Regions from separate parts of the Lysinibacillus sp. CTST325 genome, predicted to be linked through region 3. Evidence: riboswitches for the same ligand, from Rfam matches in the RefSeq annotation. Region 3 holds a riboswitch; each other region holds the start of a gene.

What was found. A riboswitch is a leader RNA that binds a small molecule or an ion and turns the genes downstream of it on or off. The one in region 3 is predicted to bind lysine.
Positions count from the first base shown of each region.
Region 1: another riboswitch for lysine. It lies ahead of ACYQ73_RS15155 (aspartate kinase); the one in region 3 lies ahead of ACYQ73_RS07425 (transporter substrate-binding domain-containing protein).
Region 2: another riboswitch for lysine. It lies ahead of ACYQ73_RS18130 (amino acid permease); the one in region 3 lies ahead of ACYQ73_RS07425 (transporter substrate-binding domain-containing protein).

Region 1 covers NZ_BAAFHO010000006.1:22,386-30,148, forward strand. Annotated here, with positions in the region: gene sdhB (succinate dehydrogenase iron-sulfur subunit) at 1-10, opposite strand, end outside; gene sdhA (succinate dehydrogenase flavoprotein subunit) at 16-1,770, opposite strand; gene ACYQ73_RS15140 (succinate dehydrogenase cytochrome b558 subunit) at 1,837-2,445, opposite strand; gene ACYQ73_RS15145 (YslB family protein) at 2,718-3,152, shown strand; gene ACYQ73_RS15150 (methyl-accepting chemotaxis protein) at 3,348-4,613, opposite strand; gene ACYQ73_RS15155 (aspartate kinase) at 5,101-6,327, opposite strand; lysine riboswitch at 6,550-6,728, opposite strand; gene uvrC (excinuclease ABC subunit UvrC) at 7,119-7,763, opposite strand, start outside.
Region 2 covers NZ_BAAFHO010000008.1:178,768-186,530, forward strand. Annotated here, with positions in the region: gene ACYQ73_RS18120 (response regulator transcription factor) at 1-515, opposite strand, end outside; gene ACYQ73_RS18125 (hypothetical protein) at 1,189-1,314, shown strand; gene ACYQ73_RS18130 (amino acid permease) at 1,432-2,895, opposite strand; lysine riboswitch at 2,982-3,158, opposite strand; gene ACYQ73_RS18135 (CynX/NimT family MFS transporter) at 3,309-4,541, shown strand; gene ACYQ73_RS18140 (nitric oxide synthase oxygenase) at 4,600-5,646, opposite strand; tRNA gene ACYQ73_RS18145 (tRNA-Glu) at 6,049-6,120, opposite strand; tRNA gene ACYQ73_RS18150 (tRNA-Asn) at 6,122-6,198, opposite strand; tRNA gene ACYQ73_RS18155 (tRNA-Ile) at 6,203-6,279, opposite strand; tRNA gene ACYQ73_RS18160 (tRNA-Gly) at 6,289-6,362, opposite strand; tRNA gene ACYQ73_RS18165 (tRNA-Phe) at 6,366-6,441, opposite strand; tRNA gene ACYQ73_RS18170 (tRNA-Ser) at 6,449-6,541, opposite strand; tRNA gene ACYQ73_RS18175 (tRNA-Ala) at 6,556-6,631, opposite strand; tRNA gene ACYQ73_RS18180 (tRNA-Pro) at 6,647-6,723, opposite strand; tRNA gene ACYQ73_RS18185 (tRNA-Arg) at 6,740-6,816, opposite strand; tRNA gene ACYQ73_RS18190 (tRNA-Lys) at 6,832-6,904, opposite strand; tRNA gene ACYQ73_RS18195 (tRNA-Gln) at 6,920-6,994, opposite strand; tRNA gene ACYQ73_RS18200 (tRNA-His) at 7,004-7,079, opposite strand; tRNA gene ACYQ73_RS18205 (tRNA-Trp) at 7,127-7,200, opposite strand; tRNA gene ACYQ73_RS18210 (tRNA-Tyr) at 7,205-7,288, opposite strand; tRNA gene ACYQ73_RS18215 (tRNA-Thr) at 7,298-7,370, opposite strand; tRNA gene ACYQ73_RS18220 (tRNA-Asp) at 7,378-7,453, opposite strand; tRNA gene ACYQ73_RS18225 (tRNA-Val) at 7,458-7,533, opposite strand; rRNA gene rrf (5S ribosomal RNA) at 7,544-7,659, opposite strand.
Region 3 covers NZ_BAAFHO010000002.1:411,381-419,143, reverse strand. Annotated here, with positions in the region: gene ACYQ73_RS07435 (2-oxoglutarate dehydrogenase E1 component) at 1-1,309, shown strand, start outside; gene odhB (2-oxoglutarate dehydrogenase complex dihydrolipoyllysine-residue succinyltransferase) at 1,403-2,680, shown strand; lysine riboswitch at 3,064-3,250, shown strand; gene ACYQ73_RS07425 (transporter substrate-binding domain-containing protein) at 3,366-4,232, shown strand; gene ACYQ73_RS07420 (amino acid ABC transporter permease) at 4,403-5,128, shown strand; gene ACYQ73_RS07415 (amino acid ABC transporter ATP-binding protein) at 5,141-5,872, shown strand; gene ACYQ73_RS07410 (DUF6501 family protein) at 6,181-6,381, shown strand; gene ACYQ73_RS07405 (toxic anion resistance protein) at 6,628-7,695, opposite strand; gene ACYQ73_RS07400 (5-bromo-4-chloroindolyl phosphate hydrolysis family protein) at 7,692-7,763, opposite strand, start outside.

The sequences.
Region 1 (7,763 bases), on a different contig from region 3:
CGATATTCATAATTCTTAGTCTCCTTTCGCAGAGTAATCACGTTTACGTGGTGGAATTAATGAAACGTCGACTTCTTGGTACGTGATGATTGGGTTACCAGTAGTTGGGTCAAACTTCGCCATTGTTGTTTTTAAGAAGTTCTCATCATCACGGTTCGGGAAATCTGGCTTATAGTGAGCACCGCGAGATTCGTTACGTAGTAATGCACCTTTTGTCATTACTTTCGCTAGGTAAATCATATTTTTCAACTGACGCGTAAAGTGAGCACCTTGGTTACTCCATTTTTGAGTATCGTTGATGTTAATGTTTTCCCAACGTTTTTGGAATTCATCAAGTTTATTCAATGTATCTTGAAGTTGGTCGTTATAACGTACTACTGTCATAGTAGCTGTCATCATTTCACCAAGCTCTTTATGAAGTAAGTAAGCGTTTTCTGTGCCGTCCATTTTCATGACAGCATCCCACTTAGCTTGTTCTTCTTTAACGCGAGCATCGAATATTTCTTGAGGAAGATCTTCAGCATGCTTTTTAAGATGTTTAACATAATCTACTGCGTTTGGTCCAGCAACCATACCGCCATAGATAGCAGATAATAATGAGTTCGCACCAAGACGGTTTGCACCATGTTGAGAATAATCACATTCACCTGCTGCAAATAGACCAGGAATTTCAGTCATTTGGTTGTAGTCAACCCATAATCCACCCATTGAGTAGTGAACTGCCGGGAAAATTTTCATTGGTAATTTACGTGGATCATCACCTACGAATTTTTCGTAGATTTCAATAATACCACCTAGTTTTACATCTAATTCATGTGGATCTTTATGAGAAAGATCTAGGTATACCATGTTTTCGCCGTTGATACCAAGTTTTTGGTTTACACAAACGTCGAAAATTTCACGTGTTGCAATATCACGTGGTACTAAGTTACCATATGCAGGATACTTTTCTTCTAGGAAGTACCAAGGTTTACCGTCTTTATAAGTCCAAATACGGCCACCTTCACCACGAGCTGACTCTGACATTAGACGGTTTTTGTCATCTCCAGGAATCGCTGTTGGGTGAATTTGGATGAACTCACCATTCGCGTATGAGGCACCTTGTTGGTAAACGATAGAAGCAGCAGAACCTGTATTAATTACAGAGTTTGTTGTTTTACCGAAGATAATACCAGGGCCACCAGTCGCCATAATAACAGCATCTGCACGGAATGATTTAATTTCTTCTGTACGCATATCTTGCGCTACGATACCGCGACAAACGCCGTCAGGATCGACTACTGCACCAAGGAATTCCCAGTGCTCATATTTGTTCACTAAACCAGCTACTTCGTGAGAGCGAACTTGCTCGTCTAGTGCGTATAGTAATTGCTGACCAGTTGTTGCACCAGAGAAAGCTGTACGGTGCATTAAAGTACCACCGAAACGACGGAAGTCAAGAAGACCTTCTGGTGTACGGTTGAACATTACACCCATACGGTCCATTAAGTGAATAATACCAGGGGCTGCATCACACATACCCTTAACAGGTGGTTGGTTCGCTAAGAAGTCCCCACCATAAACTGTATCATCAAAGTGAATCCAAGGAGAATCCCCTTCACCTTTTGTATTTACCGCACCATTAATTCCGCCCTGCGCACATACAGAGTGTGAGCGTTTTACAGGAACTAATGAGAATAAATCAACTTCTGTACCAACTTCAGCTGCTTTAATCGTTGCCATCAGACCAGCTAGACCGCCGCCGACAACAATTATTTTGCTTTTCGCCATGATTATTTCTCACTCCTCTTAAAAAATTGCAATGATTGCATGTACTCTATAGTAGCTTCTATTGAATTAAACGAAAGCTAAAATAGCAGCCACACCAACTACACTTAGAATTACGAAAATAATGTTTGTTACATAAGTAGCAATCTTTTGAGACTGAGGAGATTGTGTAATACCCCAGCTTACTAGGAATGCCCATAAACCATTAGATAAGTGGAAAGTTGCTGATATAATACCAACAATGTAGAATCCAAGCATGAATGGATTAGAAACGATATTTGCCATCATGTCGTAATCAACTTCTGTACCAAGTGCTTTTTGAATACGAGTTTGGAAAATATGCCATGCAATGAAGATCACTAAGAATACACCAGTGAAACGTTGTAATGAGTACATCCAGTTACGGTATGTGCTGAAACGTCCTGTATTTGGTGTAGCAGTGAATGCAATGTAGACACCATAAAATGCGTGGAACATTAATGGAATATAGATGACAATCCATTCAACTAGGATAAGGAATGGAATCTTTTCCATATTAGCGGTAGCTGCGTTGTAACTTTCTGCTCCGCCTGTTGCTGTAAAGTTAATTAACAGGTGCATCGTTAAAAACAGACCTACTGGAATGATACCAAGTAGAGAATGTAAGCGACGCAATAAAAACTCTCGATCTTTCGACAAGACTGTTACCCCCCTTAGTACTTAAAATAGCACAACTAAAGAAGTCATCATTTTGTAACTGATACTTCATTGACTGTGTATTTCATCATGGTACAATATTATGACATGTTTATTGTACTCTCAAGAGCTACGAGCGTCAAGGCAACTTAAAGTTTTTCACATCCCTTATTAAAGAAGCAATCTAGTACATGATGCATCGTTTTTTCTCGAAAAATCTACCTTTACTTTATCAGTGTCAAATTTTAAGAAAATTCTAAGAAAGAAGGCTTTCAATGTTAAACACTTCATCTCCTACAATCTCAGCATTTGGCTATGAGATAATTCGCGATTATATTTTATCTTCCATTCTTGGTAAACACGAAGATGATGTCCTTTACTGGGCAGGAAAAGATCTAGCTCGGAAGTTCCCATGTACAAGTCAAGATGAACTTATCGCATTTTTCGCAGATGCCTGTTGGGGTAATTTAGAGCTTGTCAAAGAATCGAAGGATGGACGCATATTCCAGTTGACAAATGATCCAGATCTGTTACAAATCGGTCTTCGTAGCTTTAGACTTGAAGCAGGGTTTATAGCTGAGCAAATCCAGCAAGCAAAAGGTTATTTAACAGAATGCTATGATGAAAAACGTGAAAAACAACAAAATGTTACGTTTACAGTAAAATGGGACGTTAAAGAAAGAATCATGAACACCGTTCCTACAGAATAAACAAAAAGGATTGTCATCCCAGATTTATGGATGACAATCCTTTTTGTTTATACTATAGAAGTTAATTGTAGTAAAGACTGGGCAACTCCTTAGAGTAGCGTCATAGATGGACAAGCGAAGCAGCTCCATTGGACGCCCCAGTAAAGCGCACTGTCGGAACGGAAATCAACCTCTCGTTATACTCACGAATCCTTTTTATATTGATAGTTGAGCATGTCTTTCTTTTAATAGCACATCTATTAACGCAATAAATGCCTCCAAAATATTAAGTGAGTGTTGAATCATTTCTTCTATGTTATGAATTGACAGTTCATTCACTAATTTTTGTGCGGCCATATGGACTAATTCATGTGGTTGTTCAATATGAAGATATTCTGGTAAATTCTGATATTCCTCATAATGTCCGTAATACCATTTTCCAAACATACATTGATGATGCGTTTTTATCGTTTCTTTCTGACCAGCCTTTTGAATAGCATCTCGTAAAAAGCGAGCATGATCCATTAACCTTGCTGCCATTTGGCTAACTACCGTTTGCTCTGATGGTTTTCTGATTGTCGGTGCAATAGCTTTTAACATTTCAGATACTTGATTTTGGATTATATCCGAGAAGTCACTAGAATGTGATAATTCCGTCGTCGTTTCCGCTAAACGACCTACAGCTATTACATTTTCTTCTGATGCAGCTGTTATTTGATGAATGCCATGTGCTGCTTCTTCAATATTTCTACTTGTTACAGTCAGATTAGCAATATTGTCCTTCATGATACTTAAAAAGTCAGTTAAATAATGTTCGACTTGTTTAATATTTGTTATTGTATTATGTAATTTCTTATCAATGACTGATCGAATCTTTGTCATTTCTTGCAATGAACCTTTCGAGCTACTGGCTAACTTCCCTACCTCCATCGCGACAACATTAAAGCCTTTTCCATGCTCACCAGCACGTGCGGCTTCAATAGAGGCATTTAAAGATAGTAGTTGTGTTTGATCGGCAATCCCGGTTACACCTTTACTGATATCATCCATTTTAGTCATTTCATCATTCAGTTGCTCTGTTGAACGAGCTCCTTTGGCCAACAACGCCTGAACCATTTCACCTTTTGAAATGGATGATTCCATTTCCTCTACAAGTAGTAATGAATGCTGTTTTATTTCTTGAATGTTTGCATTAACATTTTGCTCAACCGCAAGCATCTCCTCTGTATTTGACGACATTTCTTCACTCATCGCTGAAATATCCCCTACACTCGTAGAGACATTTTGAACCTTTAAAGCCGTTTGAAAATTAATTAACTCCATATGCGCTAGTACAAAGTCTAAAATCGCATTTTTCACATCAATGCTTTCCTGCTCAAGTTCCAATTCCAAAATTCGTTTTTTTAATATTTGTATGTCTATATCGTTGTGCCTCTCAACACTTTCATCCATTGGCTTTTGAAATAAACCAAATAACCCCATACAAACTTCCACCTTCCCCTTGGTAAAACATGTCACATTTTATTATATAACAATAGAATTGGATAAAGTATTAAATTGATGTGAACAAAAAAAGATGTGCCCATTCCAGAAGATTCATTCTAAGTGAAGTAGTTAATTGGAGTGGAGGCTAGGCTACTCCTTGGGGATCAGCGATAGAGGAACGAAGGCTAAAACCATCAGGTCCTGTGATAACGCCTTCGTGACCAACATCGTGTTGGCCCAAGCGGCTCATCGGACGCTCCCAGGAAGCTTTGCTCTGTGCGAAAGCGTAGCGACAGCAACAACAAATGTTTTATCTGCGCGAAAGCGAAGCGTCAGCGGCAAAGAGCCCAGCCGGAATGGAAATCAACCCCTCGTTTTGCCATAGAACCCTACTTTATTTAATATGACATATTAATTTCATTGACATAATAGTTTTTCAACAACATGAAAAGATGTGCCTTTTACTGACACATCCTCTTCAACATTATATGTAAAGCGCTTGTTCTAAGTTAAATTCATCATGTAATGCATTTGCTGCACGAATCATTTCGTCCTGAGGTACAACAACAGACACTTTTATTTCAGACGTACTTACCATCTTTACAGGGATATCTTCACGACGTAGACGATCAAACATACGGGCAGCTACCCCTGGATTTGATGCCATTCCTGAGCCAATAATAGAGACTTTTGCTAAGCCAATTTCAAAATCGGCAAAACTAAATCCTAATGATAATTTACTATCTTCTAAGACACGTAATGCTTCAGCGAACTCCTCTTTTAAAATGGTAAATGATACAGTCGGCTTTAAGCCATCAATTATTGCTTGTACGATTATATCGACGTTTATACAATTTTCTGCAAGTATTGTGAACATATCTGCTAACGAAGCATTCGAATAAGCATCATAACCAACTGTTAAGCGAATAACGTCTGACTCATAGGCAACACCACGTACAATTAAATTTTTTTCCATTTCAACTTCCTCCTTCAATAAAGTACCTACTGTAGCTATTTCGCTCGACCGAATGATAACTGGGATTTGAAACTTCTTTGCTAACTCTACTGCTCGCGGGTGTAAAACTTGTGATCCTAAGTTTGATAGCTCTAGCATCTCATCATAGGAGATTTCTTTTAGCTTTTGTGCCCCAGCAACATGACTTGGATCAGCTGTATAGATTCCTTCCACATTCGTGTAAATATCTACCCGCTCCGCCTTCAATTTTGCTGCAATAGCTATAGCCGACGTTTCTGCCCCACCTTTACCTAACATCGTAATATTCCGTGAATTATCGATACCTTGTTCCCCAGCAACGATAACGATTTTTCCCTGTACAAAATGCTCTTCTATTCGACTAGCATTTATCTCATCAATACGGGCATTGCTATACATAGCATCGGTTTCAATGCCCGCCTGCCAGCCCGTTAATGACACGGCATCATATCCTTCCTCTTGTAAAGCAATTGCCACTAATGTACTTGTAAGTTGTGAGCTTGATGAAAATAGTGCATCTAGTTCACGCTTAGATGCATGGTCTGATAAATCACGAGCCATCTTTGCTAATTCTTTAGACATACCCCTCATAGCTGTAGTGACAACGACAACATCAAAACCTTTTTCCTTTTCTGCAATCGCCTTTTTCACAACATTTCGAATGCGCTCTGTTGATGCAAATGCTGCACCACCAAATTTCATCACAACTTTCGCCATCTTTATCATTCTCCTTCTTATTCAATCATTTCGCTGATTATAAAGTAGCTATACTTTTTTAGCTTTTTACAAAAATAACACCGCAAAAGCAAATAGCGCTCCTTCACCTCTTAGGTAAGAGTAACAGCCTTGAAAAAATGTTGTTTCGAGAAATCTAAAAAGGCAGCTCTCACATAACGTGAAAGCTGCCTAAATAACATGTACAATAAAAGTAACTTGCGCATGTGTGATAGCTCTCCGAAACGTTTAGATTCGACAGTCTCACATCTCTTAAATGTAAAACCAGCACAGCATCGGAAACAACGATGCTCCACTTCGGCAAGCTCCCCTTTCATACATCTTCACTGGACTTGTTCGTCCTCGAATGTACTACTCTTGAACCTTGCACCTCTATCATCACTAAATAGTGATTGTATTTAATTGAACCTTAGTGAAGAAATTTCCATTTTAATAAGTAGAAACTACTGAAAAAAACTAAGGCGCCGCATATAACATTGCTATATTGAAGAGCAATGTTATATATCAACCTTAGCATACGTCTAATCCTTTGACAATGTATCCTGTTAAAAATTAACTTAGCCTTAGCGTAATTGCCGCTGACGCTTTGCTCGCTGCAGATAAACAATGCGTCCGGATTATGAATCGTGCACATGCCTGCACGAGGACCGACACGATATCGGTCATTTTGGTAATGCCACAGGACGTAGCGTTTTTAGACTGAGCTCCTCTATTTCAGTAGGTGTTTGAATACCCACTGAAAAGGAATTCCGTCTGCATTCATCTCAGCACCTTCAGAGATGGGAGTCTTCTGCTGAATGAAAATAAGCATAAATATCGCTAGCTAGATTAGCTGGCATCCCAGCTTCCTGTAGTGCCTGCACACTTGCCTCACGAATTTTTTTGACAGAGCCAAAATGCTTAAGTAACTGCTGTTTTCGCTTTGGGCCAATGCCCTCTATATGATCGAGGACAGATTGTATAGCATGTTTCTCATGCTGCTGTCGTAAGAAGGTTATAGCAAAGCGGTGTACTTCATCCTGAATTCGTTGTAGTAAGTAGAATCCATCACTTGTACGCTTTAACGCAATAACTTCTGGTGGATCACCAAATAAAAGCTGTGACGTATTATGCTTTTCATCTTTCGCTAATCCGGCAATTGGAATGACAAGGCCGAGCTCATCCTCTAATACTTCTCGCGCGACTTCCATTTGCCCCTTCCCACCATCTATTAGTACTAAATCCGGTAAAGGTAGACCATCTTTTAATACACGTGTGTATCGACGACGTATTACTTCCTGCATTGCCCCGTAATCATCGTGCTTGGCGGCGGTACGTGTTTTGTATTTTCGATACTCCTTCTTCGCAGGTTTTCCATCGATAAATACAACCATTGCAGATACAGCATCTGTCCCATGCATATGACTATTATCGAAAGC
Region 2 (7,763 bases), on a different contig from region 3:
CGATTTGTCACGAATAATTTTAAGATACCAAATTCCTTTGATGTGAGTTTTACTTGTTGTCCATTCTTCTCAGCTGAAAAATTAACAAGGTCGATCGATAAGTTGTCTATCTCTACTATATCTTTCTTCTCCTCTACTTGATTGGAGTATTTCGTAGCTCTTCGAATTGCGGCTTTAACACGTGCCGAAAATTCCAGCATCGAAAATGGCTTGGCAATATAATCATCTGCCCCTAATCCTAATCCTAACGCTTTATCAACATCACTATCCTTGGCTGACATAATGATAATTGGAATTGATGCTTGCTCTCGTATAATCTTTAAAACTTCTAATCCATTAAGTTTCGGTATCATAATATCCAAGATCACTAAATCAAAGGGATTGTTTAAACAATTTTGTAATGCTTCTTCTCCATTTACTGTAGAGGTGACAAGGAACCCCTCCATCGTTAAATAATTTTCTACCATTTCACGAATGGCTTCGTCATCTTCTACTAGTAAAATATGCTTTTGCACTATCATGCACCTCTTCTCAACATAAAGCGTCTATATTTGACTTGTCATTACTATGATCATCGCCACAGCGAGGGGGTGATTTCCGTTCCGGCTGGGCGCTTTGTTGCTGACGCTTCGCTTTCGCACAGTAAACATTTGTTGCTGACGCTTCGCTTTCGCACAGTAAACATTTGTTGCTGACGCTTCGCTTTCGCACAAATAAAACCCTGTTGCTGACGCTTCGCTTTCGCACAGAAAACATCCGCTACGCTGCAGGGTCTCGGGCCAACACGATGTTAATCACGAAGGCGTTATAACAGGACGTGGCGGTTTTAGCCTTCGTTCCTCTATTGCTGATTCCCAAGGAGGCGCCCAGCCTTCACTCCAATCAACTTATATACATAGTATACGTTTCAACAAATGTCTTACCCCAAATTAGGTGATGTGTTATTTATCTATCAGTTTACCATATTAAGGTTGTGCACCAAAAGTGGGGGACGATTTGAGAAACTGAAGTCCCCTTTTTATTCTTGCCAGCAATTTCATTTGAGACTCTAAAATACAGAATTTGTAACACATTGTATTGATTGGTATATCGTTAGTAATAATCAAAATTAATTTAGATGAAAACAGCATTTTTGGTATTTACTTTTATTTAGGTGCTCTACTGTGGATAATGAGTATATATTTTGGGATGTCCGGAATTCGATCAAAACAAATAGCTATTTCTAAATATATAGGATTACTCATCATTTTGCTTATTCTTGTCATTTACGGATCGATGATTGCCATTATGGGGATACGAGGTTTTGGAGCTTAAAGTTTAATCGTTCACTTGGAGTATTTTGATTGTACGTCTAGAATTACAAATTTATTATTTAACTAAAAAAACTGCCCTGCAAGTCATTTTCTATGACTCACAGGACAGTTTTATTTTTTATTGTTCAACTTTTAAATCACATTGCTCTAATGGGAGCATTTTTGTTTTATGCTTGATTTTATAGCCAAGCCATAACAGTAAGAACAGTGGGATACCGATATATGAGACAAGGACTCCGTACCAATCTACTGTTTCACCCATAAAGGCATTGTAGTTTTGTCCAATAACAACAATCATACAAACCGTAAAGGCAAAGAGCGGTCCGAATGGGAATAGCCTTGCTTTATACGGCAATAATTTCGGATCTAAGCCTTGTACCTCGAATGCTCGACGGAAACGGTAATGGCTAAATGCAATTCCTAACCAGGCAATAAAGCCAGACATCCCAGATGCATTTAGAAGCCACATATAGACTACACCATCACCAAAGAATGAAGCTAAAAATGCTAGGCAGCCTATAGCTAAAGTCGCCAGTAATGCGTAAATCGGAATACCTCGACGGCTTAGTTTAGTGAAAATTTTCGGTGCATGTCCATCTACCGCTAATTGCCAAAGCATACGAGACGATGCGTAAAGCCCTGAATTCCCTGCTGACAGCATTGCCGTTAGAATGATTGCATTCATCAATGATGCAGCAAAGGCAATTCCTAAACGATCGAACACCAGTGTAAATGGTGAAACAGCGATATCTTCAGATAGCAAACGTGCATCTGTAAATGGAATCAACAGCCCAATTGCACCGATTGCTAAAATATAGAATAAAAGAATTCGCCAGAAAACAGACTTTACAGCTTTCGGAATATTTTTACCAGGGTCATCCGTTTCACCTGCTGTTATTCCAAGTAGCTCTGTCCCTTGGAACGAGAATCCCGCAGCTAAGAAAATACCAAATGTAGCAAGGAATCCACCGTGGAATGGTCCATCACTAATGAAGAAATTCGTAAAGCCTACAGGAGCGTGTCCTCCTAAAATACCAAAAATCATTAAGAAACTGATGATAATGAAAATAATTACAGTTACAACCTTTATCATTGCAAACCAATATTCACTCTCACCATAGCTTTTTACCGATAATAGATTGAACGTTAAAACGACAGCAATAAATAAAACAGTCCAAAGTGCTGATGAGCTATCTGGGAACCAATATTTCATAATTAATGAGACAGCAGAAATTTCCGCTGCAATTGTAATTGCCCAGTTGTACCAGTAGTTCCAACCAAGTGCAAAACCTAAAGCTGGATCTACAAATTTTGTAGCATACGTACTAAATGAGCCCGATGATGGCATATAAGCTGCCATTTCCCCTAAGCTCGTCATTAAAAAATACACCATGATACCGATTAATGCATAAGCAAGAAGTGCACCGCCAGGGCCTGCTTGCGCAATGGCACCACCACTAGCTAAAAACAATCCTGTACCGATTGTACCGCCTAATGAAATCATTGTAATATGACGGCTTTTTAATTCTTTTTTCAGCTTCGGTGCTTTATGACCGAGCTGATTGACTTTTATTTCACTCACGATATAGCTTCCTTCCTTTTTTAAGAGGCGAAAAAAATGCCATCACATGAACGTTGCTGTGATGGCTAAGTAAATCCTCTGTTCCTTAAAATGATAGCTCAACACGTTGTTCAAACGTGACAGTTCTGTTCCTTTCGGAGACAGCCCCAGCATGAGGTTTTCAAGTCCCCTCACACTTCGGCAGTATTTCCTTTCAGCTAATTTCTCTAATGCTTGTCATTTCCATTAACATACTCATAAATACCGCGACCTCTACCTCAATACAAACATGAGGCATTAAATATTAAATTTATAATGGATATTAGTTTAACATACGACATATGGTATTTCAATAACTCGAGTAATATTCTATATTTTATGAATTTTCCACTATTTTTATTATTGTGATAAAGTGGTATAGTGATTCAATCAAAATTGTTCTAACAAGGGGGATTTATTTGACTACTCATGAACATTCCGATACTTATCCTAGCAGGAAAATTAACTGGAAAGGCACAACCTTATTACTCGTTATCGGAGTAATTTGTATTGCCTCGACATTACGGATGCCGCTAACAGTTGTTGGACCTATTATTTCCTTTATCCGTGAAGACCTCGGCATATCCAATATACTAGCAGGCTTTCTAACAACGATCCCATTGCTAGCATTTGCAATCATTTCACCATTCGCTCCAATTGTCGCACGTAAATTTGGACTAGAAGTAACATTATTTTTATCAACTATTCTTTTAGGGGGAGGGATTGTACTACGCTCCCTTGGCACAACTAGTTTACTCGTATTTGGTACGATGCTAATTGGTATAGCCATTTCATTCGGTAATGTACTAATTCCAGGATTACTTAAATTGAAATTTCCCTATCACGTAGGTTTACTTATGGCATTTTTCACAATGTCGATGAATTTGACAGCTGGACTCGGTGCTGGCATTAGCTATCCTGTTGCCAATTCATCACTTGGTTGGCAAGGTGCACTGGCCATCTCACTTGTTCTTGTGGTGTTAACCATTGTAATTTGGATTCCACAGTTGAAATTTAATAAGCCTGAACCGACTGTTAAGACTACGAAAGAACGTACACCATTATGGAAATCACCTGTTACTTGGGCAGTAGCGGGAGCTATGGGATTTCAGTCATTATTATTCTACACAACTGCCGCTTGGATTCCTGAAATATACATAGCACAAGGATTAGCTGCAGACCGTGCAGGCTGGATGTTTTCCATCATGCAATTTTCACAAGTCCCAATGGCTTTAGCTGTGCCTATTATCGCTAGTAAAATGACATCTCAACGTCCTCTCGTATTAATGTTTACGGTATTTTACTTAGTTGGCTTTATCGGGGTAGTGATGGAATGGACAAGCCTCGCTATACTGTGGATGGTGCTACTAGGCTTAGCCGGAGGTGCTTCATTCGCATTAGCGATGATGTTCTTTACTCTACGTACCCGTACAGCTTTTGAGGCAGCCGATTTATCAGGATTTGCACAATCATTAGGATATTTATTAGCCGCAATCGGTCCAATCTTATTTGGTTATTTACATGATTTATTCGGTGGCTGGAATATTACTGGCTGGTTATTTGTTGTCGTAGTATTGATACTCTTCATATGTTCATTTAGGGCTTCTAAAAATGAATATGTGAATTAATAAAGGCAGCTCATAATCTTATTTCAACGGAAATAAGATTATGAGCTGCCCTTCTCTATTAATAAGGTGGTTTCTGATAAAAATAATTTGGTATATTGTAAACATTAACATAAGGCTTATGGAAAATATGAGTCGTAGCTGGTGAAAGAGGTGGAATCAACCACGCCCAATTGCCTGTAACCTCACGATTCGCTGCTGCTTCTGTTTCCTCAAACAATTTAAATTGCTGTGCAGCTGTATGATGATCTACTATGCTGACACCGTCTTCTTTAAAGGAATGTAGAACGGCTATATTCAGCTCAACTAATGCACGATCACGCCATAGAGAAGCCTGTTTCGTTGTATCGAGGTTGAAAATTCCTGCTATAGCAGGCAGCATATTATAACGCTCATGATCTGCTAAATTACGTGCCCCAATTTCTGTCCCCATATACCAACCATTGAATGGGGCCGCCTCAAAATCAATACCTGCCATTTGGAAGCGCATGCTCGAAATAATCGGCACTGCATACCATTTTAATCCTAGCTTCTCGACTCGAGAGGATTCTGGATGACGAATCGGTACCTGTAGTACATAGTCGTCAGGAATCGTAAACAATTGAGGCTCCCTTCCATCCATCTGTACAACAAGTGGAAGCACATCAAATGCTGTTCTCTCACCTTGCCAGCCAAGTGATTCACATACTTTTGTAAACTCAACAGAATGCAAATCACCAACGATTCCAGATTCCGTTTCATAGCCAGCATAACGGATTAGCTGATGATTCCATATACGAACACGCCCTGGTGCAAAAACCGTTATTGTTGGGCGAATTTTCCCATCATTTGTTGCATACTCAATATGTTCAAGCAATGCGTTGAAAATATCCTCTTCATTTAAAATATCACGGGCATCTACAACATGCAGCGATTGCCAAAATAATCGGCCAATACACTTATTACTATTGCGCCAAGCCACTCGAGCGCCAAAGATTAATTCTTCCGTTGTCGGTATATATTCTCCTGCCGTTTTAATTTGCTGTAATTTATTTTCTAGCCATGTTTTAGACTCATTTTGTTCTACTTGATAAAGTTCTAAAAACTGCTGTACTTCTTGTAAATTCATATTGAATTCCTCCATCTATCCTCATATTAGAGGAATGGAACTATAATCACCACGAAAAAATCTGCCAGAAAACATACATATTTTATATATGAAATACTTTGTTCAATATTTTATTTCATCTATTTTATTTTTATAGTTACTTATGGTGCCGATTTTGAGTAGACATTATAAAAATTAGGGGAAATTACAGAAGAAAAAATTGTTGAGCATGGATTTGCTATTATAACGCTTTTTACGCCTAAGTAAGTAATACACGAGACGCATTAGGCCTCTTTTGCACTCCGTTTGCAGCATTAAGGGTAGACGTTATTACGTGTGCATTTCCTTAACGTATGATGATCTTTGTTTGTCAGTATAGTGGGCATAAAAAAAGCATGTCGCACTAATGTGCAACATGCTTGATGACCCGTACGGGATTCGAACCCGTGTTACCGCCGTGAAAGGGCGGTGTCTTAACCACTTGACCAACGGGCCGTGGCTCCGAAGGCAGGACTCGAACCTGCGACAACCTGATTAACAGTCAGGTGCTACTACCAACTGAGCTACTTCGGAATAATGGTGGGCCTAAATGGACTCGAACCATCGACCTCACGCTTATCAGGCGTGCGCTCTAACCAGCTGAGCTATAGGCCCATTATTTTTTGGAGCGGGTGATGAGAATCGAACTCACGACATCAGCTTGGAAGGCTGAGGTTTTACCATTAAACTACACCCGCAGATGGTGGGTCAGGACGGAATCGAACCGCCGACACTTAGAGCTTCAATCTAATGCTCTACCAACTGAGCTACTGACCCGGAAAAATGGAGGAGGTAGAGGGATTCGAACCCCCGCGCGGTGTTACCCGCCTGTCGGTTTTCAAGACCGATCCCTTCAGCCAGACTTGGGTATACCTCCGGAAATTATATAAATGGTGGAGCCTAGCGGGATCGAACCGCTGACCTCCTGCGTGCAAGGCAGGCGCTCTCCCAGCTGAGCTAAGGCCCCAACAATCAGGAAAGTTGGTCGGAATGACAGGATTCGAACCTACGACCCCTTGGTCCCAAACCAAGTGCTCTACCAAGCTGAGCTACATTCCGATATTATTAGGCTTTTTGGCGCGCCCGACAGGAGTCGAACCCATAACCTTCTGATCCGTAGTCAGACGCTCTATCCAATTGAGCTACGGGCGCATTTATAAAAACTGATGAGCCATGAAGGACTCGAACCTTCGACCCTCTGATTAAAAGTCAGATGCTCTACCAACTGAGCTAATGGCTCAAACTAAGAAATGAATGGCTGGGGTACTAGGATTCGAACCTAGGCATGACGGAATCAAAATCCGTTGCCTTACCGCTTGGCTATACCCCAATTATTAAATGGGGCGACTGATGGGAATCGAACCCACGAATGCCGGAACCACAATCCGGTGCGTTAACCACTTCGCCACAATCGCCACTATATGTAAACATAGCAGTCTTTGATAACGAGTACCTCGAAACCTGGCAGGGGCAGTAGGAATCGAACCCACACCAAAGGTTTTGGAGACCTCTATTCTACCGTTGAACTATGCCCCTAAAATGGTGGAGGGGGACGGATTCGAACCGCCGAACCCTAAGGAGCGGATTTACAGTCCGCCGCGTTTAGCCTCTTCGCTACCCCTCCAAGGGATGATGCCGGCGATAGGAGTCGAACCCACGACCTACTGATTACAAGTCAGTTGCTCTACCAACTGAGCTACACCGGCATAAAAATGGCGGTCCCGACCGGGATCGAACCGGCGATCTCCTGCGTGACAGGCAGGCATGTTAACCGCTACACCACGGGACCAAAATGGTGGAGGATGACGGGCTCGAACCGCCGACCCCCTGCTTGTAAGGCAGGTGCTCTCCCAGCTGAGCTAATCCTCCTGGGTATAATGCCTAGCGACGTCCTACTCTCACAGGGGGAATCCCCCAACTACCATCGGCGCTAAAGAGCTTAACTTCCGTGTTCGGTATGGGAACGGGTGTGACCTCTTTGCCATCATCACTAGACTATTGTCGGCTTTCAATATACGTCGTATTTCTTCGTCAGCTTCTGTCGTTCAGTCAGTCACGTACTTGAGTACGCTCCTTCCTTCTCTCCATCGCTTCCTCGA
Region 3 (7,763 bases):
AGATACAGCTATCTATGCTGAAATGCAAGCAGCTTATGATCATGTAAAAGAAATGGCAGATAAAGATGAACACAAGCATATAGAAATGCCAGAAGAATTAAAAGTAGAATTCCCACAAATTGATACAGCAGTTGGTGCGGAACGTCTAGGAAAAATTAATGAAGAGCTTTTAGTGTTTGAAGAAAACTTCGAACCACAGAAAAAGCTTGGCAAAATTTTAGAAAAACGCCGTGATGCATTTGCTTCTGCAAAAATCGACTGGGGTCATGCAGAAACTTTAGCTTATGCAACAATTATTCAAGATGGCACACCAGTACGTTTTACAGGTCAAGATGCACAACGTGGTACGTTCTCTCAACGTCACTTAGTGTTACATGACAAAAACAATGGTAATTTATTTACGCCACTTCACCATATTTCAGGTGCAAATGCATCATTTACAGTACACAACTCTCCACTTACAGAAGCAGGGGTAGTGGGCTTTGAATATGGTTACAATTTAGAGAATGGTCATGTACTTTCAGTTTGGGAAGCTCAATTTGGTGACTTTGCGAACATGGCACAAGTGATGTTCGATAACTTTATTTCAGGTGCACGTGCTAAATGGGGTCAAAAATCGGGTCTAGTTATTCTTTTACCACATGGTTATGAAGGTCAAGGTCCAGAACACTCTTCAAGCCGTATGGAACGTTACTTACAAATGTCTGCTGAAAATAACTGGTTCGTAGCAAACTGTTCAAACGCAGGTAACTACTACCACTTATTACGTCGTCAAGCAGCATTATTAGGTACAGAAGGCGTTCGCCCACTTGTGGTTGTATCACCTAAGTACTTACTTCGTCACCCATTAGCTGCAGCGAATGCTGATCAATTAGCAAATGGTTCATTCCAAGAAGTAATTGAACAACCAGGCCTAGGTTCAAAACCAGAAGCTGTAGAGCGCATTGTTTTAGGTTCAGGTAAAGTGATGATCGACATTGCAGATCGTATTAAAGATGGTGAAGGCTTCGATCACCTACACATTACTCGTGTAGAACAACTTTACCCATTCCCAAAAGAGCAAGTTGCTGGTATTATTGCTAAGTATCCGAATGTAAAAGAAGTTGTTTGGGTACAAGAAGAACCTAAAAACCAAGGTTCATGGAATTTTGCATTAGAAACATTACATGAACTTTCAGAAGGTAAAAAGCTTCGTTATGTAGGACGTCCTGCAATGAGTTCTACTTCAGAAGGTGATGCAGATTCTCATAAAGCAGCTCAAGCCGCACTTGTAGAAGAAGCAGTTGCTGAGCCTGTAAAGGTTAAATAATAATCACATATTAATTTTTGAGAGCCGGGCTACTTGCTGAGGCAGTAGCCCTTTTATGTGCACAATGCACGTTAATTAAAGGAGGAAATGAAAGTGGCTGAAATTAAAGTCCCTGAATTAGCAGAATCGATTACAGAAGGTAGTATCGCACAGTGGGTAAAAAAAGTGGGCGATCGCGTTGAAAAAGGTGAATTCATCGTTGAACTTGAAACAGACAAAGTAAACGCTGAAATCATTTCTGAAGAAGCGGGAGTTTTAACTCAAATTTTAGCTGAAGAAGGCGATACTGTACTTGTAGGTCAAGTAATCGCAGTAGTAGAAGCTGGCGAAGGTGCAGCAGCAGCTCCAGCGGCACCAGTAGCAGCACCAACACCAACACCAGCACCAGCAGCGCCACAAGCGGCACCAGCTCCTGTTGCAGCAGCGCCACAAGCGGCACCAGCTCCTGTTGCAGCAGCACCAGTTGTAGAAGAAACTACTGGTGAGCGTGTAATCGCATCTCCAGCAGCTCGTAGACTTGCTCGTGAAAAAGGTATTGACCTTGCTGCTGTATCTCCAGTAGATCCGCAAGGCCGTGTACGTGTACAAGACGTAGCAGCTCATGGTACAGCTCCAGTAGCAGCACCACAAGCAGCTCCAGCAGCACCTAAAGCAGTTGCAGCTGTAGATGAATCACGTGTAACAATTGAAAAAATGAGCCGTCGTCGCCAAACAATTGCAAAACGCTTACTTGAAGTAAAACAATCTACAGCAATGTTAACTACATTCAACGAAGTAGATATGACAAACGTTATGGCTTTACGTTCTCGTAAAAAAGACCAATTCTTCGAGTCAACTGGCTCTAAACTTGGTTTCATGTCATTCTTCACAAAAGCTGTAGTTGCAGCTCTTAAAAAATACCCATATGTGAACGCACAAATCGCTGGTGATGAAATTCACTTAAACAACTTCTTTGATATCGGTGTAGCTGTATCAACAGAAGAAGGTTTAGTAGTACCAGTTGTACGTGACGCTGACCGCAAAAACTTTGCTGAAATTGAAGATTCAATTGCAGACCTAGCTAAAAAAGCTCGCGACAAAAAATTAGGTTTAGCTGATCTTCAAGGTGGCTCATTCACAATTACAAATGGTGGTGTATTCGGTTCATTAATGTCTACACCTATCATGAATGGTACACAAGCTGGTATCCTTGGTATGCATACTATCAAAAAACGTCCAGTTGAAGTGAATGGTGAAGTAGAAATTCGCCCAATGATGTACTTAGCTCTTTCTTATGACCACCGTATTATCGATGGTAAAGATTCTGTAGGCTTCCTTAAAACTGTTAAAGAACTACTTGAAAACCCAGAAGATTTATTATTAAATTCTTAATTCCTGAGTTTATTAAAACCCTGCAAACATTGTTTTGCAGGGTTTTTTCTTTTTTATGGAACAATTAAAGGAAGCGACGGATAAAGTATTCAGAGCGACGGATAGATGACCCAGAGCGACCGAAAGAAGAGCTAAAATGTATCCAAGTATAAAAATTGCTTGAAGTTCGTATAAAGAAGCATGGACAATTTTACAGATTCTTTCGGCAAAGCAGCGGACTTTATCATTTTCAACTTTGTAAAAGTGAATATAAGGCATTAAAAGGATAAAAAACCCTAATATTGTAATTAGTCAGAAAAGTGATGAAATTATCTTGACGAACATATTAGCTTTATAGTAGTATCATAATATCAATTAAATATACAAACCTCACATTTAATCTATTGTGAGGTAGAGGCGCGGTATTTATTAGTTCATTGTTGAGTACAAGCAAGCGAAGACGCAATGGAGAAGGAACTATCGCCGAAGTATAAAAGGAGCTCGTACTTTTATGCTGGGTCTGCAGTGAATAAGTGCAGGACTGTCCTAGTAAATTATTTTCCAGGTTTACTAGGTTGTGCTATCTCGGAATGATGGAATTTTAGTGAGGATTTGGGCAACTGTTAAAAAAGTAAGACCTAAGTTCAGTACTTAGGTCTTTTTTGGTACAGTTGTTTTATTTTTTTACAGAAAAGGGGAATGTTACATGAAAAGAAAATCGTTGGTATTAATGTTGACCGTCATGACTGCAATTTTGCTAGCAGCTTGTGGTGCTGGTGACAAAAAGGCTACGACGTCATCTAGTAATGACGGAAACAAGACGAATACGGAAGAAGGCGGAGGACAATTCCGTGTTGGGATGGAAGCAGGTTATGCTCCGTTTAACTGGACGCAGCAGGATGATGCAAATGGCGCAGTAAAAATTGCGGATAATGCAGAATATGCAGGTGGTTATGATGTGCAAATGGCGAAAAAAATCGCTGAAGGCTTAGGAAAGGAATTAGTCATCGTAAAATTGGAATGGGATGGCTTAGTACCAGCGCTACAATCCAATAAAATCGATGCAATCGTTGCTGGTATGTCACCTACTAAAGAACGTAAGCAGACAGTTGATTTCACTGAAAACTACTATACGTCTGATTTTGTAATGGTGATTAAAAAAGGTAGTAAATATGAAAAAGCAACTTCTATCCAAGATTTCTCTGGAGCAAAAATCACATCACAATTAAATACATCTAACTACACTGTTATTGATCAAATCAAAGATGTAAAAAAACAAACTGCAATGGATAGCTTCCCAGCTATGCGTGTAGCATTAGAAGCTGGGAAAATTGACGGCTATGTAGCAGAACGTCCAGAAGGTATTTCCGCTGCTGCTGCAAACGATAAGTTCACATATGTAAAGTTTGAAAAAGGCTTCGATACAGATATTTCAAATACATCCATTGCAGTTGGTTTACGTAAAGGCGATGCAAACCTTGAAAAAATCAATGAAATTTTAAAAGGCATTTCTGAAGATGATCGCCAAAAAATTATGGAAGAAGCCATTCACCAACAACCAGCAGCACAATAACATGATGGCACGGGCTTTCTGCTAGTCCGTGCCAAATCATTACAAAATATAATCTTTATAAATAATAATAATGTCTGAGTTAAAAGTTTCATAAAATAAATGAAACAAGGCTCCAGCCAAGACAAGATACTGTAACGAACAAGCATCACGACGTTGTTAGGAGGAACATCATGAGTTTTGAATGGATTATTTCTATTGTTGAGAACAACTGGCAAATGTTTTTACGAGGTACGTATTATACATTGCTTATTTCTATTAGTAGTACAATTATTGGTGCACTCATCGGATTTTTCATCGGAATTATGCATACCATCAAGGTTCGTAAAAAAGGTGTAAAGTTCTATAGCTTAAAGCTCATTAATTTTATACTAACATGCTATGTCGAATTTTTCCGTGGTACACCAATGATTGTACAAGCAATGGTTGTATTTTACGGATTAGATATGGCATTTGGCATTGATATGCACTTTATTACGGCAGGTATTTTAGTTGTTTCATTAAACACAGGTGCTTATATGGCTGAAATTGTACGTGGTGGTATTGTATCCATTGATAAAGGGCAGTATGAGGCCGCATCGGCAATTGGTATGAACCATTTTCAAATTATGCTACATGTTGTATTACCACAAGTTGCGCGAAATATATTGCCTGCAACAGGTAACCAATTAATTATGAATATTAAAGATACAGCAGTATTAAACGTTATCGGGGTTACGGAATTATACTTCCAAACAAAATCGATCGCAGGTAATAACTTCCGCTATTTTGAATCCTTCTTTGTAGCTTGTGTCCTTTATTTCATCATGACATTCACAGCATCAAGAATCTTACTTTATATTGAAAAACGACTGGACGGACCAGATGCCTACCAAAAAGAACAGAAAGAAGCAGTATAGGGGGACGAACAAGTGACAGTTATTAAAATAGAGCATTTAAGTAAATCATTTGGTCGTAACCAAGTGTTAAAGGATGTAAATTTTCAAGTAGAAAAGGGCGAGGTAGTCTGCTTAATAGGTTCTTCCGGATCAGGTAAATCAACATTACTACGCTGCATTAATTTACTGGAAACACCAAGTGGCGGTCAAATTATCTACAAAGGGGAAAACATTTTAGACGAGAAGCATAACATCCAAGAATACCGTACACATTTAGGTATGGTATTCCAGCAATTTAACTTATTCAACAATCATAATGTGCTAAAAAATTGTACAGTTGGTCAAATGAAAGTATTAAAGCGTTCAAAGCTAGAAGCAGAAGAAGTTGCTTTAAAATATTTACAAATTGTTGGTATGGATCAATACGTACATGCGAAGCCACGACAACTATCTGGCGGTCAAAAACAGCGTGTAGCGATTGCACGAGCATTGTCAATGAGCCCAGATGTAATGCTATTTGATGAACCGACGTCAGCACTGGATCCAGAGATGGTCGGTGAAGTGTTGAAGGTAATGCGTCAGCTAGCGGATGCTGGGAATACGATGTTAATAGTTACGCATGAAATGGAATTTGCCAAAGAAGTCGCGGATCGCGTCGTATTTATGGATAAAGGGGTAATTGTAGAGGAAGGACCACCATCACGGGTACTAGTAAATCCTCAGCATGAACGGACAAAAGAGTTTTTAAAACGAACATTAAAATAACGTTCGGTTACAATAACAAAAAAAGTGAGTCCAAATTAATGGGCTCACTTATTTTCTAGAATTCCATTCTGCGTATAAAACAAAGCAAATTGCAAATGCAACGGCTAGTATAAAAAACCATTGCGGTACACCACCAAAGCTCATAGTAACACCTCAAAGTAAAAATTTTTATTATGGATATGGTAAAAAAACAATAGTTACGGAAAAAATATGGTCTTCTATGGATTTTTTCTCCACAAAAGTTCAAAAATATTATAGAATAAGCAGTAGACATTAGCTTCGTGCTAGTAAAGAGAGGTAGAGAGATTATGTTACATTTAAAATGGAAAGATGCTCCAACAGTACGCACAGTTACTTGTAAGCATACAAATGCATCAAAATATTTAGTTTCAAACGTATTAACAGTAGGGAAACAATATGATGTGAAAAATGAAACAGAAGAATTCATTTTTATTATTGATAATACTGGTAATATCGGTGGTTACTATAAAGATTATTTCGAAGTATAATCAATTTCGCCTTGGTGTAATTGCGTCCGGATTTTGAATTGTGCCCGCACAATTCATTCCTTTCAAAAATCCGTGACATCCGCCGGAGGCTTTATTTTCATTCAGTAGGTGTTTGGAAATCCCTGGAAAAGGGGAGCTACATATGCATTCATCACCACCTTCTAAGGTGGGTGTCTTCTGCTGAATGAAAATAAAAAGGGTGGTTCAGATTTTTCTGAGCCACCCTTCTTTGTTGGAAAAACAGAATCATTCCTTCTTAAAGGTCTTCAAGTCAGCTACATCCTGTAGTTGTTGTTTCTCCTGTTCTGTAGCTGTATGAAGGGCGAAGACGTCTTTAATAGCTGTCTTCAGCTCATGTTGTGTTTCTTTGAATTTCGATACTTGCTGTTCAAAGGAAGGGCTTGTAAATCGATCATTTGTACGAGATAATCTTTCCTCTAGCTGCGCGTAGTGATGATCCATATGCATAGATAACATCATGGCCAACTGATTTTTCCACAGTGGAATAAGAGTAACAATGGAAAATTCAATTTTTTCCGCTAGCGTTTGATTGGACTGCTGAATCATGCGAATTTGTGGCGCTGTTTGTAAAGCAACTTGCTGCGATACTTGTAAGTCATAAATTCGTTGATCTAGACGTTCGATTTGAGCGGCAAAATCATTAAGTTGTTGGATAGCTAGTGGTTGTTTCGTCGCTTGTACACTAGTCACTTTTTCAGGAAGCTCAACTTCAATGGTTTGCTGCTTCTTCATTTGTCCTGCAGCAATAGCAGTCGCTAGCTCCTCAAAGAATCCACTATTATGTGCATAAAGGTCTTCTAGCATTTCCACATCTTTTATCATTTGAAGCTGTGCACGTTCAAGCTGAACACCAATGCGTTCTACTTGGATGCTAATACGTTCAAACTCCGTTAATGTTTGCTTAACAGTAGGCTCATTTTTGCCAAACATTTTTTGAAAAAAGGACTGCTTTTTTGGTTCTAATGCGTTCGGGTCCACACGGTCTAACGTTTGCATTAAAGAGTCTAACATTTGACCAATCTTTGTGACATCTTTCTGTTTTACTTGTGCAAGCATTCGATCAGCAAATTGAGAAAGCGCTCGCTGTGAACCTTGCCCTAAAGAAAGTACTGATTCGAAGTTTGTCAGGTCAAGCTGACTAGCATATAGAAGTGCACGACTTTGTGCAAGAGGCGATAGCGTTTCATACGTCGCCATCGCCTCATTATTTGGAGTTGTTTCTAAATAAGATTGCACAAGTGGGGAAAGCCCTTGTATTGTATTTAGTTGAAATGCGTGATCATTTGCTGTCATTTATCATCGCCTCGCCACTCCAATTGTTCTTTTCGTCTTATATTGGAACGATTCGCAAATTCGATTTC